One region of the Pseudomonas sp. NPDC089392 genome, then DNA from elsewhere that is predicted to be linked to it. Evidence: predicted binding sites of a transcription regulator. Region 1 holds the regulator's gene; each other region holds the start of a gene.
The links. Region 1 encodes FliA, which starts transcription of late flagellar genes. Its sites were predicted from a motif close to CTAAAGTTTNNNNNNNNNNNGCCGNTAA; they were not measured.
Positions count from the first base shown of each region.

Region 2: the regulator FliA is predicted to act here: its motif matches at 1,551-1,578, upstream of motA (flagellar motor stator protein MotA).
Region 3: the regulator FliA is predicted to act here: its motif matches at 4,114-4,141, upstream of ACIP1G_RS18645 (methyl-accepting chemotaxis protein).

Region 1 covers NZ_JBIVIF010000058.1:8,773-14,572, reverse strand. Annotated here, with positions in the region: gene ACIP1G_RS29250 (chemotaxis protein CheA) at 1-2,112, opposite strand, end outside; gene ACIP1G_RS29245 (protein phosphatase CheZ) at 2,125-2,913, opposite strand; gene ACIP1G_RS29240 (chemotaxis response regulator CheY) at 2,934-3,308, opposite strand; gene fliA (RNA polymerase sigma factor FliA) at 3,417-4,157, opposite strand; gene fleN (flagellar synthesis regulator FleN) at 4,154-4,987, opposite strand; gene flhF (flagellar biosynthesis protein FlhF) at 5,081-5,800, opposite strand, start outside.
Region 2 covers NZ_JBIVIF010000054.1:27,816-33,615, reverse strand. Annotated here, with positions in the region: gene ACIP1G_RS28650 (HDOD domain-containing protein) at 1-1,512, opposite strand, end outside; gene motA (flagellar motor stator protein MotA) at 1,643-2,494, shown strand; gene motB (flagellar motor protein MotB) at 2,498-3,526, shown strand; gene ACIP1G_RS28635 (molecular chaperone Tir) at 3,675-4,154, opposite strand; gene rsgA (small ribosomal subunit biogenesis GTPase RsgA) at 4,272-5,303, opposite strand; gene orn (oligoribonuclease) at 5,420-5,800, shown strand, end outside.
Region 3 covers NZ_JBIVIF010000022.1:24,616-30,415, forward strand. Annotated here, with positions in the region: gene ACIP1G_RS18630 (putative quinol monooxygenase) at 1-166, opposite strand, end outside; gene ACIP1G_RS18635 (NAD(P)H-dependent oxidoreductase) at 321-911, shown strand; gene ACIP1G_RS18640 (LysR family transcriptional regulator) at 1,068-1,964, shown strand; gene ACIP1G_RS18645 (methyl-accepting chemotaxis protein) at 2,108-4,027, opposite strand; gene ACIP1G_RS18650 (neutral zinc metallopeptidase) at 4,323-5,216, opposite strand; gene pcaH (protocatechuate 3,4-dioxygenase subunit beta) at 5,445-5,800, shown strand, end outside.

The DNA of each region.
Region 1 (5,800 bases):
TTCTTCCTGGCCCACCAGTTGATCGACGACAAAGCCGATGCGCTGGGTGCCGACCGACAGGATCACCACGTGGCCCTCGTGCTGCTCTTCATGCACCTGGCCCTGTACCAGCCAGCGCTTGAGGTAGAACAGCGGCAGCGCCTTGTCGCGCACGATCACCACTTCCTGGCCGTCGACCACGTTGGTGCGCGACAGGTCGAGGTGGAAGATCTCGTTGACGTTGACCAGCGGGAAGGCAAACGCCTGGTTGCCCAGCATCACCATCAGGGTGGGCATGATCGCCAGGGTCAGCGGCACCTTGATGACGATCTTCGAGCCCTGGCCCTTGGCCGAGTAGATGTTGATCGAGCCGTTGAGCTGGGAGATCTTGGTCTTCACCACGTCCATGCCCACGCCACGGCCAGACACGTCAGAGATCTCGGTCTTGGTCGAGAAGCCCGGGGCAAAGATCAGGTTGTAGCAGTCCGATTCGCTCAGGCGCTCGGCGGCGTCCTTGTCCATCAGGCCCTTTTCCACGGCCTTGGCGCGCAGGATGTTGGGGTCCATGCCCTTGCCGTCGTCCGAGATCGACAGCAGGATGTGGTCGCCTTCCTGTTCCGCCGACAGCACCACGCGGCCGGTGCGGGCCTTGCCAGCGGCGTCACGCTCATCTGGCATCTCGATACCATGGTCGACAGCGTTGCGCACCAGGTGCACCAGCGGGTCGGCCAGGGCTTCGACCAGGTTCTTGTCGAGGTCAGTCTCTTCGCCGACCAGTTCCAGGTTGATCTCTTTCTTCAGCTGGCGGGCCAGGTCACGGACCAGGCGCGGGAAGCGGCCGAAGACTTTCTTGATCGGCTGCATGCGGGTTTTCATCACCGCGGTCTGCAGGTCGGCGGTGACCACGTCGAGGTTGGACACGGCCTTGGACATAGCCTCGTCGCCGCTGTTCAGGCCCAGGCGCACCAGGCGGTTACGCACCAGCACCAGTTCGCCGACCATGTTCATGATCTCGTCCAGACGCGCGGTATCGACACGCACGGTGGTTTCCGCTTCGCTGACCGCGTGTTTGTCGGCAGCCGGGGCCGGCGTGCGCGGGACCGCAGCAGGTTTGCTGACAGGCGCTGGCGCGGCAGCTGGCTTGGCCACCGGCTGGCTTTCAGCCTTGGCGGCAGCCGGTGCTTGCACCTTGGCCGCAGGCGGGGCTTCGACGGCGGCAACGTCGCCACCGAACTTGCCCTTGCCGTGCAACTGGTCCAGCAGGGCCTCGAATTCGTGCTCGCTGATTTCGTCGCTGGCGGCGCTGGCCGCTACGGCGGTGTCAGCCGCAACTGGCTCCGGTGCCTTGAAGGCTGGCAAGGCGTCTGCCTGGAAGGTGCCCTTGCCATGCAGCTGGTCGAGCAACGATTCGAATTCGGCGTCGGTAATTTCGTCGCTGACCACTTCGGCGCTGACGGTGGCTGATGGCGCGACAACTTCGGCACTGAACTGGCCTTTGCCGTGCAACTGGTCGAGCAGCGACTCGAACTCGGCGTCGGTGATTTCATCACCTGCACCGGTCACGGTTTCGCCCTGCATCTGCTCGTCGGCCGCGGCTTGTGCCTTGACCGCATCCAGCGAATCGAGCAACTGCTCGAATTCGCTGTCAGTAATGTCCTGATGCTGTTCTTCGGCCGGGGCCTGGGCCGCAACCGGCACCTCGGCAACCGGCTCCGCTGCTGCAGCAACTTCGGCCTCAGCACCGCCAGGTTCGGCCAGGCGCGACAAAGCCGCCAGCAATTCTGGGGTGGCCGGGGTCACTTCACCACGCTCGCGCACCTGGCCAAACATGTTGTTGACCGTGTCCAGTGCTTCGAGCACCACATCCATCAATTCCGCGTCGACCCGGCGCTCACCTTTGCGCAGGACGTCGAATACGTTTTCGGCGATATGGCAGCACTCCACCAGCTCGTTCAGCTGAAGGAAGCCGGCGCCCCCTTTTACAGTGTGGAAACCGCGAAAGATCGCATTGAGCAGGTCAGCATCATCGGGCCGGCTTTCCAGCTCGACCAGTTGCTCGGACAGTTGCTCAAGAATTTCGCCGGCTTCTACCAGGAAATCCTGAAGGATTTCTTCATCGGCGCCGAAGCTCATCAAACGTGCTCCTTAAAAACCCAGGCTGGACAGCAGATCATCGACATCGTCCTGACCGGACACAACGTCTTCACGCTTATCGGCATGAATCTGCGGACCTTCACCCCGAGTCGGATGTTTTTCTCGATCTTTTTCTGCGCGCAGTTGATCGTGGTCATGTTGTATGCCGGCGAAACGGTCGACCTGGCTGGCCATCAGCACCAGCTTGAGCAGGTTGCTTTCCACTTCGGTCACCAACGCGGTGACGCGCTTGATCACCTGGCCAGTCAGGTCCTGATAGTCCTGGGCCAGCAGAATGTCGTTAAGGTGGCCGGCAACCTTGCGATTACCTGCGGCGCTGTGCGTCAGGAAACTGTCGACGCGCTTGACCAGGTCACGAAACTCCGGCGCCGCCACTTCGCGGCGCATGAAGCGCTGCCAGTCGGTGCTCAGGGCCTTGGCTTCGCTGGCCAGGTCATTGAGCACCGGGGTGCTTTCTTCGACCAGGTCCATGGTGCGGTTGGCCGCGCCCTCGGTCAGCTTGACCACATACGACAGGCGTTCGGTGGCGTCGGTAATCTGCGACACCTCCTCGGCCTGCGGCATGGTCGGGTCGATCTGGAAGCTGACAATGGCACTGTGCAGCTCGCGGGTGAGCTTGCCGACTTCCTGGTACAGGCCGCGGTCACGGGTCTGGTTCAGCTCGTGAATCAGCTGCACCGCCTCGCCGAAACGGCCCCGCTCCAGGCTCTCGACCAACTCCTGGGCATGCTTCTTCAGGGTCGATTCGAACTCGCCCAAAGACGTTTGTGATGAATCCATGGCGCGCCCCCTGACGTGACTCAGCCGTTGACGCGTTCGAAGATCTTCTCGATCTTTTCTTTGAGCACCTGGGCGGTGAACGGCTTGACCACGTAACCATTGACGCCGGCCTGGGCCGCCTCAATGATCTGGTCGCGTTTGGCTTCGGCAGTCACCATCAGTACCGGCATGGTTTTCAGTTTTTCGCTGGCACGCACCTTACGCAGCAGGTCGATGCCGGACATGCCCGGCATGTTCCAGTCGGTCACCAGGAAGTCGTAGTGGCCGTTCTCCAGCATCGGCAGCGCCGTGGTGCCGTCGTCGGCTTCGTCCGTGTTAGTGAAGCCCAGGTCACGCAACAGGTTCTTGATGATCCGCCGCATCGTCGAAAAGTCGTCAACGATGAGGATTTTCATGTTCTTGTCCAATTAGACCTCCAAGCAGTCTCAAACGCGCTCGCCCTGGCGAGCACGCACTCATTCAATTCGGTACAACGTGAAACGGCTATGTGCTACGGGCCGGGCTCAGCGTGCCCGCCATTCCCCCAGGCGGCTGCGCAGGCGCGCGGCACACTGGCTGTGCAACTGGCTGACCCGCGACTCGCTGACCCCAAGCACCTCACCGATTTCCTTGAGGTTCAGCTCTTCGTCGTAGTACAGCGCCAGCACCAGGCGTTCACGCTCCGGCAGGTTGGCAATGGCCTCGGTCAGGGCAACCTGGAAGCGCTCGTCTTCCAGGCCACGTGCAGGCTCGACCTGGCCACTGGCGCCATCCTCATGCAGCCCTTCATGTTCGCCGTCCTGCAACAGGTCGTCGAAACTGAACAGGCGGCTGCCCAAGGTATCGTTCAAGATCCCGTAGTAATCATCGAGACTCAATTGGAGTTCGGCAGCAACTTCATGATCTTTAGCGTCACGGCCGGTTCTGGCTTCAACTGCACGCATGGCGTCACTGACCATGCGGGTGTTGCGGTGCACCGAACGCGGCGCCCAGTCGCCCTTGCGCACTTCATCGAGCATGGCCCCGCGAATGCGGATGCCGGCGTAGGTTTCAAAGCTGGCGCCCTTGCTGGCGTCGTATTTGTTGGCCACTTCAAGCAGCCCGATCATGCCCGCCTGGATCAGGTCTTCGACCTGAACGTTGGCCGGCAGCCGTGCCAGCAGGTGGTAGGCAATGCGCTTGACCAGCGGCGCATAGCGCTCAATCAGCTCGTACTGGGCGTCTTTCGCCGCCCGGCTGTACATCTTGAAGCCGCTGGCATTCATAGCACGGGACCCGCGCTGGTGGGTTGCACCAGGCGCTCGACAAAGAACTCCAGGTGGCCGCGCGGGTTGGCCGGCAGCGGCCAGCTGTCGACCTTCTGGGCAATCGCCTTGAAGGCCAGCGCGCACTTGGAACGCGGGAAGGCTTCGTACACAGCCCGCTGTTTCTGCACCGCCTTGCGCACGCACTCGTCGTACGGCACGGCGCCCACGTACTGCAGGGCAACGTCAAGGAAGCGGTCGGTGACCTTGGTCAGCTTGGCGAACAGGTTGCGCCCTTCCTGCGGGCTCTGCGCCATGTTGGCCAGCACGCGGAAGCGGTTCATGCCGTAGTCGCGGTTGAGCAGCTTGATCAGGGCGTAGGCATCGGTGATCGAGGTGGGTTCGTCGCACACCACCAGCAGCACTTCCTGGGCGGCGCGAACGAAGCTGACTACCGAGTCACCGATACCCGCAGCGGTGTCGATCACCAGTACGTCGAGGTTGTCGCCAATGTCGCTGAACGCCTGGATCAGCCCGGCATGCTGCGCCGGGGCCAGGTGCACCATGCTCTGGGTGCCCGAGGCTGCCGGCACGATGCGCACGCCGCCGGGCCCCTGCAGCATCACGTCACGCAGCTCGCAGCGCCCTTCGATGACATCGGCCAGGGTTCGTTTGGGGGTGAGGCCCAGCAACACGTCGACATTGGCCAGGCCCAGGTCGGCGTCAAGCAGCATGACCCTGCGGCCAAGCTCGGCCAGCGCCAGGGACAGGTTCACTGAAACGTTAGTCTTGCCGACGCCACCTTTGCCACCGGTTACGGCGATCACCTGTACGGGATGCATGCTACCCATGTCTGTTCTTTACCTTGTCTCGCTGGGACTCAGGCCACACGTAGGGCAATTCTGCGTACCCCTTGGCATAGCTACCTTGCATACGCTTCATCATCAACCCGCTCGCCGTGGGTTGTGATAGAGATCAGCGAACATGTCGGCCATGGCCTCTTCGCTGGGCTCGTCCTGCTGCTGCACATTCACCGCGCGCGTCACCAGCTGGTGCCCCCGTGGCAAGTGCAGGTCGTCAGGAATGCGCGGCCCATCGGTCAGGTAGGCCACTGGCAGTTCATGACTGATGGCAAGGCTCAGCACATCGCCAAGGCTTGCCGTTTCATCGAGTTTGGTCAGGATGCACCCGGCCAGGCCACAGCGCTTGTAGCTGTGATAGGCGGCGGTCAGCACCTGCTTCTGGCTGGTGGTGGCCAACACCAGGTAGTTCTTCGCGGCAATGCCACGCCCGGCCAGGGTTTCCAGCTGCATGCGCAGGGCCGGGTCGCTGGCCTGCAGGCCGGCGGTATCGATCAGCACCACGCGCTTGCGCAGCAGTGGCTCCAGCGCCGCCGCCAACGACTGGCCTGGGTCGACGTAGGTTACTGGTACATTGAGGATGCGCCCCAGCGTCTTGAGCTGCTCCTGGGCGCCAATACGGAAGCTGTCCATGCTCACCAGCGCCAGGTTCTGCGCGCCGTACTTGAGCACATAGCGGGCGGCCAGCTTGGCCAGCGTCGTGGTCTTGCCCATGCCGGCAGGGCCGACCATGGCGATCACCCCGCCCTCTTCGATCGGCTCGACCTCAGGGATTTCGATCATCCGCGCCAGGTGCGCCAGCAA
Region 2 (5,800 bases), on a different contig from region 1:
CGACAGCGCCCGCTCGATGCATTGCGCAGTCTTGCCGAACGCTTGCACGCTGATATCGGCCAACGGTCGGCAGCCCTGGTCGGCCACCATCAGCATCAGCACCTGGTCGTTAACCGCCAGCGAACGCAGCAGTACGTGCTCGCTGCGGAACAGTACGCGCAGAGGGCTGGGTAGCAGGGCCTGGAACTGTGAATGGTTTTCTGGGGTGATACGCAATTGGCCGGCTTGCGACAGCAGTTTCTGCAGCAGCTTGTTTTGCGATACCTGCAGGGCCAAGGCAGCGGACTCTTTGGGCAGGCCGGCGACCTGCTGCACCCGCAAGTAGTCGCTGGCTTTGTCCAGGCTCAGCAGCATGATGCGCTGCATGCCGCAGGCCAACAGGGCTTCGCGGGCCTGGGTGGCCAGGTGCACGGTGTTGGTGAAGGGGCTGGGTTGGGCCAGCAGGTCCTGGCACAGCTTGCGCCAGCGTGCCAGTTCGTCGCTGCTGGGCGGTGGTGGCGCCAGCATGTCCGGGTGCGGACGGCGCTGGTGCCATGGCCAGATAAGCGCTTCGGCCGGGTGGAACAGGGCATGCCGGGCGTGGCGGCGGGCGCTGGCTGCGGCCTGCTGGTGCACTTGCTGCTGCACATCTTCCAGGGATGTCTGCAAGTACAGGGCGGTCAACAGCTGCCAGCGCAGCAGGTGCGGGTTGTCCCAGCCCACCTGGGCCGCCAGGGCCAGGTTGTTGGCCAGCAGTACGGTATTGGCCGGCTGGTTGAACCAGCGGCGCAGGCCTGGCTCGTCGTCAAGCCGGTGTTGCTGGCTAAGCAGGTCCGGGTCGCGGGCAATGTTGAGCACCTGGGCCAGTTGTTCGCGCTCTTCCAGCAGCAGGCGGTAGCCCTGGGTCACCCATTGCGGCAGGCGCCAGTACTCGGCCATGGTCTGGCACAGCGCCATGATGCGCACGCCAAACAGCTCTTCTTCTATGAGGGTGGCATCTTCACCCTTGTGGATAACCCGCAGCTCCCAGGTGTCGAGCAGCTTGGGGTAGGCCAGCGCCAGCGGCCAGAGTGGCGACAGGAACAGCAGGCTGCCCCAGTGAATTTCCTGCCACAAACGCGCCAGGCGGCTGGCGAACAGGCCACTGGCTTGCTGCGAGGCATGCTGGCTGATCAGCTGGAACTGGCACAGTACCGGCGGGATTTCTTCAAGGGGCACGGAGGGCAGGCGCTTGAGCAACTGCTCGGTGCGCTCCAGGCCCAGGCGGTTGAGGGCGACTTCCAGGCTTTCGGCGGGTTCGGCCTGGCTGGCATTGGTGGGGTGATTGGCTTCGCGCATCACCGAAAGCACCAAAGCCGGGCTGTCTTGCATCAGTTCGGCGATATCGCGCAGCGAGCGGCGGCTATCGTGGATGGCGGCCATGACCCGGTCGTAGCTATGCTTCGGCACGGGGATTCGAACACTCTCCAGCAGCTTTACCCAGGCCTCTAGCGTACGTGGAGCCTGAGCGGGCACCTTGGTTTCAATTGGCATTTTGACATCAGTCCGAACTGGCTTTTCGCATTGAGTGGCTATAGTCTGGCGCAGATCTGCCGATAAGTAGAAGAAGAGTTTTAAAGCTCCCGTCCCTTACCCCGACCACGACAGCAAGTGCTTTGAACCTATGGCTAAAATTATCGGCATCATCGTCGTATTCGCGAGCGTGCTCGGCGGATACGTGCTCTCCCACGGCAAGATCGCGGCGCTGATCCAGCCGTTCGAAGTACTGATCATCGGCGGTGCGGCCTTTGGTGCATTCCTGCAGGCCAACCCAGGCCACATGACCATGCACGTCATCAAGAAGTCGATGAAGATGTTCGGCTCGCGCTTCAGCCATGCCTTCTACCTGGAGGTGCTGGGGCTGGTGTACGAGATCCTCAACAAGAGCCGTCGCGAAGGCATGATGGCCATCGAGGCCGACATCGAGGACGCTGCCGCCAGCCCGATCTTCGCCAAGTACCCGACGGTGCTGGCCGATGAGCGCATGACGGCCTTCGTTTGCGACTACCTGCGCATCATGTCCACCGGCAACATGGCTCCCCACGAGCTGGAGGGCCTGTTCGACATGGAGCTGCTGAGCATGAAGGAAGAGCTGGAGCACCCGTCCCATGCGGTGACGGGCATCGCTGACGGCATGCCCGGCTTTGGTATTGTCGCGGCGGTACTGGGTATCGTGGTGACCATGGCCTCGCTGGGCGATGGCGACCAGGCGGCCATCGGCATGCACGTGGGTGCGGCGCTGGTGGGTACCTTCTTCGGTATCCTGGCGGCCTACGGCTTCTTCGGCCCGTTGGCCAAGTGCCTGGAGCACGACGCCAAGGAAGAGCTGAACCTGTACGAGTCTATCAAGGCTTCGCTGGTGGCCTCGGCGTCGGGCATGCCACCTTCGCTGGCGGTCGAGTTCGGGCGCAAGGTGCTGTACCCCAAGCACCGCCCAAGCTTCGCCGAACTGGAACAAGCGGTTCGCGGTCGCTGAGCCATGGAGAACAATCAGCCCATCATCGTCAAGCGCATCAAGCGCTATGGCGGCGGCCACCATGGTGGCGCCTGGAAAATCGCCTTTGCCGACTTCGCCACGGCGATGATGGCGTTCTTCCTGGTGCTTTGGCTGTTGTCCACGGCCACGCCTGAGCAAAAGATTGCCATTGCCGGTTACTTCCAGGACCCGATCGGTTTCTCCGAGAGTGGCACGCCTTATGTGATCGACTTGGGTGGTTCACCTGAGATGGCGCCGGAAAAAACCATCAATCCGGAAGTGAAGAGCGAGCCGACGCAGCCATCCCCCACTCAGCTGAACAAGGACCAGGTCGAGACCATGGCCGAGCAGGTCGAGCGCGAGCGCCTGGAGTTGCTGCTGCAGGAACTGCAGAACAAGGTGGAAGAGAACCCGCAACTGCAGAAGTTCAAGGACCAGATCCTGTTCGAGATCACCCAGGACGGCCTGCGTATCCAGATCATGGATGCCGAGAACCGGCCGATGTTCGACATTGGCAGCGCGCGCCTGCAGCCCTACTTCGAAGACATCCTGCTGGCCATGGCGGACACCATCAAGGCGGTGCCGAACAAGATCAGCATCAGCGGCCACACCGATGCCAAGCCGTACGCCGGTAGCGGCGAGTTCGGCAACTGGGAGCTGTCGGCCAACCGTGCCAATGCCGCGCGGCGTGCGCTGGTGGCAGGTGGTTACCCGGACGGGCAGGTGGCGCGGGTGGTGGGTTATGCCTCGTCGTCGTTGTTCGACCGCAAGGACCCCTTCAACCCGGTCAACCGTCGCATCGACATCATCGTGCTGACCAAGAAAGCCCAGCGCAACATCGAGGGTGAGCAGGGTGCGCCAGAAGCACCGGCCACCGAGTCAGCTGCACCGCCGGCCAGTGGTGCTGCGCCGGGGGCTGCGGCACCGGCTGCCGGGGCCGACCAGGCACCTATGCAGCCGCGTGAGCTGCGCCAGAAGCTGAACATCTTCGAGGATGGTACGTTGAAGATGGATGAGTCCAAGGACCAGTAAGCCCGTGCGCGGGCCCCTGTAGGAGCGGCCTTGTGTCGCGATCGGGCCGCAAGGCGGCCCCGGCAATCTGTGCTGCGTAGCTGAAAACCTGGGGCCGCTTTGCGGCCGATCGCGACACAAGGCCGCTCCTACATTGACCGCGTTTCCCTCAGAACCCCCGCCTGATCTTGGCCTTGAGATCGGCATGAAAGAAGTCTGCATTGTCCCTGTCTGTGCTTGATCCACGCCCCGGCGGCAGCGTCATGGCCCGCGCAAATGTGCGTTCGTCATGATAAGCCCGCACAAACAGGTCGATATGCGCACGTTCGCGCATGGCCGGCCATTTGCTCAGGCCTTCCGGCACCTTGCCTGATCCCTTGCGATAGAAGCTCACCCGTCGACAGGCCATGGCAGCCGCGCCCAGCAGCCAGGCGGTCCACCAGTCCTCGCGGGTATCGGCAGGCAACACCCCGATCCAGTGGGTGGCATCGCTCATCTGCTGGCAAAAACTGCCATACAAGTCGTCATGGGTCTGCCCGTCGCAGTCGAACTGCACCACCTGGGTGGGGATGCCCTCAAGCAGCAGGCGCTCGTTGAGGATGAAGGCGTCGAGCCGCGCTTCGTGGCGGTAGCTGATAAGAACCGGCATGGCGGTTACCCTCCCTGATAGAAGCCATGACCATCAGGGAAAGTAGAGGTGTGGGCAATAGATGACGGCAAAACCAGAGCCGTCCTACGCGGCTCGGTAAAAATTCCTACAGCCCGATCAGTAGCTGTCTTCTGCCAGGCTGGCGATGATCGAGCGGTAGCTGCTCATGCGCTGTGGCTTGATACGCCCCTCGTCCAGTGCCTTGAGCAGCGCGCAGCCAGGCTCGCGATCATGCTTGCAGTCGCGGAAGCGGCAAGTGCCGAACAGGTCGCGGAACTCGATGAAGCCATCTTCCACATCATCACGGCTGACATGACCAAGGCCGAACTCGCGGATACCCGGTGAGTCGATCAGGTCGCCGCCGTTGGGGAAGTGGTACAAACGCGCGGTGGTGGTGGTGTGGGTGCCCTGGCCCGACCATTCCGACAGGTCGCCGACGCGGGTGCCGGCGTCTGGCAGCAGGCTGTTGACCAGCGACGACTTGCCCACCCCCGACTGGCCGACGAACACGCTGATGTGGCCGTCGAGTTGCTGCTGCAGGCGTTGCATGCCGTCACCGTGGTGCGCCGATACCTCCAGCAGCGGGTAGCCCAGTTCGCGGTAGACCTCCAGCAGCGCATGCAGGCCAGGGCCGTTCTCGTCGTTGACCAGGTCGGCCTTGTTCAGCAGCAGCAACGGGCGCAGGCCGGCGTGTTCGGCTGCTACCAGGTAGCGGTCGATCAGGTTCGGGTGTGGTTCGGGGGCGGGGGCGAAGACGATCACGATCAGGTCGACGTTGGCCGCCACCGGCTTCAACTGGCCGTGGTTGTTCGGCCGGCACAGCTCGGTGCTGCGCGGCATCTGCGCCACAATCACGCCAATGCCCTGGTTGCCCGCACGCCATACCACACGGTCGCCGGTGACCAGCGCTGGCAGGTTGGCGCGCAAGTGGCAGCGGAATACCTGGCCTGCGGCTTCGCCGTCCTGGGCTTCTACTTCTACCTGCACGCCAAAGTGCGCGATCACCAGGCCCAGTTGCTCCGGCCCCAGGTCGCCACCCTCCAGTTCCTGCAGCGCGTGCTGCTCGCGTTTGGCGGCGCGAGCGGCGCGCTCACCCTGGATTTTTTCGATCCGCCAGTTCTGGCGGCGATTGAGCTGGCGTTTGGCCATGAAGGTACCGTGAGAAAGGCCCGGGGTAGGGCATTGAAAACGGCAGGCAGTTTAGCACGCCGGGCTTTTCACGCAGAGCCTAGGCTAATATGACGGCCTATAAGAGGAGTTCCTGCATGCAAAACCCACAGAACCTGATCTGGATCGACCTGGAAATGACCGGCCTGGATCCGGACAGTGACGTCATCATCGAGATGGCCACCATCGTCACCGACAGTGAGCTGAACACCTTGGCCGAAGGGCCGGTGATCGCCATTCACCACAGTGACGAAGTGCTGGCGCGCATGGACGAGTGGAACACCCGCACCCACGGTGCCTCGGGCCTGACCCAGCGCGTGCGCGAGAGCAAGGTCGGCATGGCCGAGGCCGAGGCGCAAACCATCGCCTTCCTTGAGCAGTGGGTGCCGAAAGGCAAGTCGCCGATCTGCGGCAACAGCATCTGCCAGGACCGCCGCTTCCTCTACCGCCACATGCGCAACCTGGAAAACTACTTCCAC
Region 3 (5,800 bases), on a different contig from region 1:
AGAACACGAACAGGCTCGGGTCCTGCTTGTCGCGCAGCATGTGGTACTCGATACAGCCCGGCTCCTGGCGGCTTGGCTCGACGTAGGGGCGGAACAGGGTCTCGAACGCATCAGCCATTTCCGGGCGGGTCTTGGCTTTGAGGATGAAGGCGAACTGCTTACTCATGGGGCGCTACTCGGTGATGGAAGGTGAACCGATTCTACGGCAATAATGTGCTGCTTATTCGTGACTTCAGGTCAATTGTATTTTGCCCCAACGCTGCTGTATTCCGCGCCCGCGAGCCTCTAACCTGCGGCCTGAATTTGACCGCGAGGCCCGCATGAAGAAGATCCTTTTGCTCAACGGTGGTAAACAGTTCGCTCACTCCGATGGTCGCCTCAACGCGACCTTGCACGAAGCGGCCATCGCTCATCTGGACCGGGCCGGTTTCGATGTGCGCCAGACCTTCATCGACGGCGGCTATGACGCCCTGGATGAAGTGGAGAAGTTCCTGTGGGCCGATGTGGTGATCTACCAGATGCCCGGCTGGTGGATGGGCGCGCCGTGGACCGTGAAGAAGTACGTCGACGATGTGTTCACCGCCGGCCATGGCAGCCTGTATGCCAACGACGGCCGCACCCGTTCCGACCACTCGCAGAAGTACGGCAGCGGTGGCTTGGTACATGGCAAACAGTACATGCTGTCGCTGACCTGGAACGCGCCGCAGCAGGCGTTCGATGACCCGACGGACTTCTTTGAGGGCAAGGGCGTGGATGCGGTGTACTTTCCGTTCCACAAGGCTAACCAGTTCCTTGGCATGACCGGGCTACCTACGTTCCTGGCGGTGGATGTGATGAAGCGGCCGGATGTGCCAGCGGCGTTGGCGGCTTATGAGGCGCATTTGAACAAGGTGTTTGGCAGGGCACAATAAGCTTTTGCCTGTTCTGGCCTCTTCGCGGGTAAACCCGCTCCTACAACAACCTGTGTAGGAGCGGGTTTACCCGCGAAGAGGCCCGTACAGGCACCACTGGACTTGGCATCGACAAGCGGCTATCTAATCTCTGCAGAGACCACCACAGGCCCAGATGTGAAAACCCGATCCGAAGAACTCCAGGTATTCGTCGCCGTCATCGATTGCGGCTCGATCTCCGCCGCCGCCGAGCAGATGGGCCAGACCCCATCAGCCGTCAGCCGCACCCTGTCGCGCCTGGAGGGCAAGCTGGGCACAACGCTGGTCAACCGCACCACCCGGCGCATGGACCTGACTGAAGAGGGCCGGTTCTTCCTTGAGCGCTCGCGGCTGATCCTGGAACAGATGGACGAGATGGAAGAGCGCCTGTCGATGAACCGCCAGACCCCCACCGGGCGCCTGCGCATCAACGCCGCTGCGCCGTTCATGCTGCATGCCATCCTGCCGTGGATCGGCGAGTTCCGCCGCCAGTACCCAGGCATCGAGCTGGAGCTGAACACCGACGACCTGATCATCGACCTGCTGGAGCAGAGCACCGACGTGGCCATTCGCATCGGTGAGCTGGCCGACTCCAGCCTGCACGCCCGCAACCTGGGATGCAGCCCGGTGCAAGTGCTGGCCAGCCCGGCTTACCTGGAGCAGCACGGCACGCCGCAACGGGTCGAGGATCTGAACAGTCACTGCCTGCTCGGCTTCAGCCAGCCCGAGTCGCTCAACCATTGGCCGCTGCGCCATGCCCAGGGCGACCGCTGGAGCATCCGCCCGGCATTGATCGCCTCCAGCGGCGAGACCCTGCGCCAGCTGGCGCTGGCCGGCGAGGGCATCGTCAGCCTGTCGCACTTCATGACCCACGAGGACATCCGCGCCGGGCGCCTGCAGGTACTGCTGAGCGAGGCCAACAATGGCTACCGCCAGCCGATCCACGCCGTGTACTACCGCAACACCCAGTTGGCACTGCGCATCCAGTGCTTCCTCGATTTCATCCAGCGCAAGCTGGCGATGTACGCCTGCTGAGACCGCGGCAGGTCTGCGTTGGCGTAGGGGAGGGCTTTGCCCTCCGATCGCGACACAAGGCCGCTCCTACAGGTGACCGCGATCTCCTGTAGGAGCGGCCTTGCGTCGCGATAGGGCCGCAAAGCGGCCCCAGGGGCTTCAGGTCAGACGCGGAACTGGCTGACCAGCGTCTGCAGCTGCCCCCCCAGCCGCGCCAGCTCCACGCTGGACGCCGCCGTCTCGTCACTGGCCGCAGCCGTCTGCTCCGACACATCGCGCACATTCAGGATGCTGCGGCTGATCTCCTCAGCTACCGCACTCTGCTGCTCCGCCGCAGCGGCAATCTGCTGGTTCATCGACTGGATGCCCGACACCGTGCTGGTAATGCTCTCCAACGATGCCCCGGCCTTGCGCGCCAGCTCGACACTGCTGTCGGTCAGGGTACGGCTGCCCTGCATGGCGCTCGCCACCTGCTGGGTACCGTGCTGCAGGCTGGCGATCAGCTCTTCGATTTCTTCGGTGGACTTCTGCGTGCGCTGGGCCAGGCCGCGCACTTCGTCGGCGACCACGGCAAAGCCCCGCCCGGCCTCACCGGCACGCGCGGCTTCGATCGCTGCGTTAAGGGCCAGCAGGTTGGTCTGTTCGGCCACCGACTTGATCACGTCCATCACGCTGCCGATCTTCTGGCTTTCCTGCTGCAGCAGGTTCATGGCCTCGGTGGAACGGTGCATCTCCTCGGCCAGGCGCTCGATCTGGCCAATCGCCTCGCCCACCACGCGGTCGCCGGCGCGGGCTTCGTCATCGGCACCGGTGGCGGCATGCGAGGCCTGCTCGGCATTGCGTGCCACTTCCTGAACGGTTGCGGCCATCTCGTGCATGGCGGTGGCCACCTGGTCAGTCTCGACCTTCTGGCTGTTGGCACCGGCGCTGGTCTGTTCGGTGACTGCCGACAGCTCTTCGGCGGCGCTGGCGATCTGGGTAACGCCATCGCGGATGCCGCTGATCAGCTCGCGCAGGGTAGTGCCCATGCGCGCGATGCCTTGCTGCAGCACGCCCAGCTCGTCGCGGCGGGTAACACGCAGGTGCTGGGTGAGGTCGCCGCTGGCGATCTTTTCCACCGCTACCAGGGTGTCGTGCAGCGGGCGGGTGATCTGCCGGGTGATCAGCACTGCCGCCAGCACGCCGACCAGTAGTGCCAACAACGTGGCGATGGCCTGCAGGCTGCGGGCTTGGGTGCTTTCGATGTCGCGACGTTCCAGCTGGATCTGGTACAGCGCATCGCTGCGCTTGACGATGTCGGCACCTTGCACGGTCATTTCGGCGCGTGAAGTGGTGATGTTGGCGACCGCGTCGCGGAACTGGCGCACGGCCTCACGGTAGGCCAGTACCGAACCTTCGAACTGTTGCAGGCGTGCGTCTTCGGCGGGCAGCTGGCGTTTGAGGTTGTCGATTTCGGCCAAGGCCGCGTCCAGCTGGCGCAGGGCGGCCTGCTCGTTGGCGGCGCTGTTGTCGGCAATGTAGCCGCGCACGTCGATGCGCACTTGCAGCAGTTGCTGGCGGGCCTTGCTGATCAGCTGGTACTGGGCCAGGCGCACGCTGTCGGCTTCGGGGCGCGCCATCACTTCCTGGCTGAGGGCGTCCATGGCCTGGTCGGCACGGGTGGCCGAGCTGTCCATGGCAGCGCGCGCGGTGCGGCTGGCGTCGTAGCCCTGGCGCATCTTGTTCAGCGACAGCTTGTAGGCGCTGATGGTCTCGCCCAGCTCACCCAGCAGCTTGACGTTGTCCGGGCTCTTGAAGGTGCTGGCCAGGTAGGCCTGCTGCTTGCCGAAAGCGTCCAGCTTGGCCTGGGTATTGGCTGCTGCGGTATCGTCGCCATTGGCGATCATGTACTGCAGGCGCGCAATACGCAGGTCGGTAAGGTCTTTGTTCAGCTGGCCGATATCGCCCATCCAGTTGCTGCGGTCGATCAGGCTGCCCAGGCTGGTCCAGCCGGTCAGGGCCAGCAGGCCGGTAAGGATCAGCACCAGGCCGAAGCCCAGGCCGAGTTTGAGGTTGACGCTGATGTTGGCGAACCAGCTGTTCATGCACGCTCTCCAGAAGTTGTTTTCGCTCTCTTGATCTTCGATCGCCAGGCGTTGTTGTTCTGGATGCCCGCTGACTCGTGCAGGGGTTATCGGCAATGATGGGGGAAGCTGAAACGCTTTTTCAGCAAAAGACGTATATGCGGTTTTTTTGTAGGAGCGGCCTTGTGTCGCGAAAGGGCCGCGAAGCGGCCCCAGGATTTCAGCGCTGATGCAACTATTGCTGGGGCCGCTTTGCGGCCCTTTCGCGACACAAGGCCGCTCCTACACTGACCGCGCCAGCCTGTTGGGCGAAGTGTCAGAGGTTGCGCGCACTGAAGGTATCGCAGCGGTTTACTTCACCCTCGGCAAACCCGGTTTTGAACCAGCGCACCCGCTGCGCCGAGGTGCCATGGGTGAACGAGTCCGGCACCACGCGCCCGCGGCCTTGCTGCTGCAAGCGGTCATCGCCAATGGCATTGGCTGCGTTCAGCGCTTCCTCGACGTCACCCGGCTCCAGCCAGTTCAGGCGCTTCTGCGCCTGGTAGGCCCATACCCCGGCCAGGCAGTCGGCCTGCAGTTCCTGGCGCACCAGCAGGCCATTGTCGCCCTCCATGCGCTGGCCGTTGCGGCGGGCTGCATCGACCTTGGCCGAAACACCTAGCAGGGTCTGCACGTGGTGGCCGATTTCGTGGGCGATCACATAGGCCTGGGCAAAGTCGCCGGCGGCGGCGAAGCGGGTTTCCATTTCGCGGAAGAACGACATGTCCAGGTAGACCCGCTGGTCCGCCGGGCAGTAGAACGGGCCCACCGCCGCCGAGGCAAAGCCGCAGGCCGAATTGACCTGGCCGCTGAATAGCACCAGTTTCGGGTCGCGGTACTGCTTGCCGGCTTCGGCGAACAGGGCCTTCCAGGTGTCTTCGGTGTCACCCAGGATCGAGGCGACGAATTCGGCCTGTTGGTCATTGGCCGGCGGCGCCTTGCCGCCTGCACCGCTGGGGGCCGTTTGCTGTTGCTGCTGTTCCATCTGGCCGGTGAGCTGGCCAAGAATCTGCAACGGGTCCTGCCCGGTAAGCCAGCCGATGCCGACAATCAGCAGAATCGCCCCGAGCCCCAGCCCCTTGCCGCCGCCGAAACGCATGCCGCCGCCACCGCCACCTTCGCCTCGGGCATCGACCACGTTGTCGCTGCGCCGGCCTTTTCGCCATTCCATGAATGCTCTCCGGAGCGTGAAACAAGAAGACAAAGATTAGTTCACGAAAGCGGCAGGTGTCAGGCCAAGGTGTTAATCCATAACCATTTGGTTATTGGTGAAGTGCTCGATTTCAATATTCATCGCGCGCGACCTGCCTGAAACTGTATGTAGGAGCGGGCTTGCCCGCGAATGGGCTTTAAAGAAGCCCCCCTGCGCATCTCCATAATTCCAAGAGAGGAAACCGGCATGCCCGCTCAGGACAACAGCCGCTTCGTGATCCGTGATCGCAACTGGCACCCGAAAGCCCTTACGCCTGACTACAAGACGTCCATTGCCCGCTCGCCGCGCCAGGCACTGGTCAGCATTCCGCAGTCGATCAGCGAAACCACTGGCCCCGACTTTTCCCACCTGGGCTTTGGCGCCCACGACCATGACCTGCTGCTGAACTTCAACAACGGTGGCCTGCCAATCGGCGAGCGCATCATTGTTGCCGGCCGCGTCGTCGACCAGTACGGCAAGCCTGTGCCCAACACCCTGGTGGAAATGTGGCAGGCCAACGCCGGCGGCCGCTATCGCCACAAGAACGACCGCTACCTGGCACC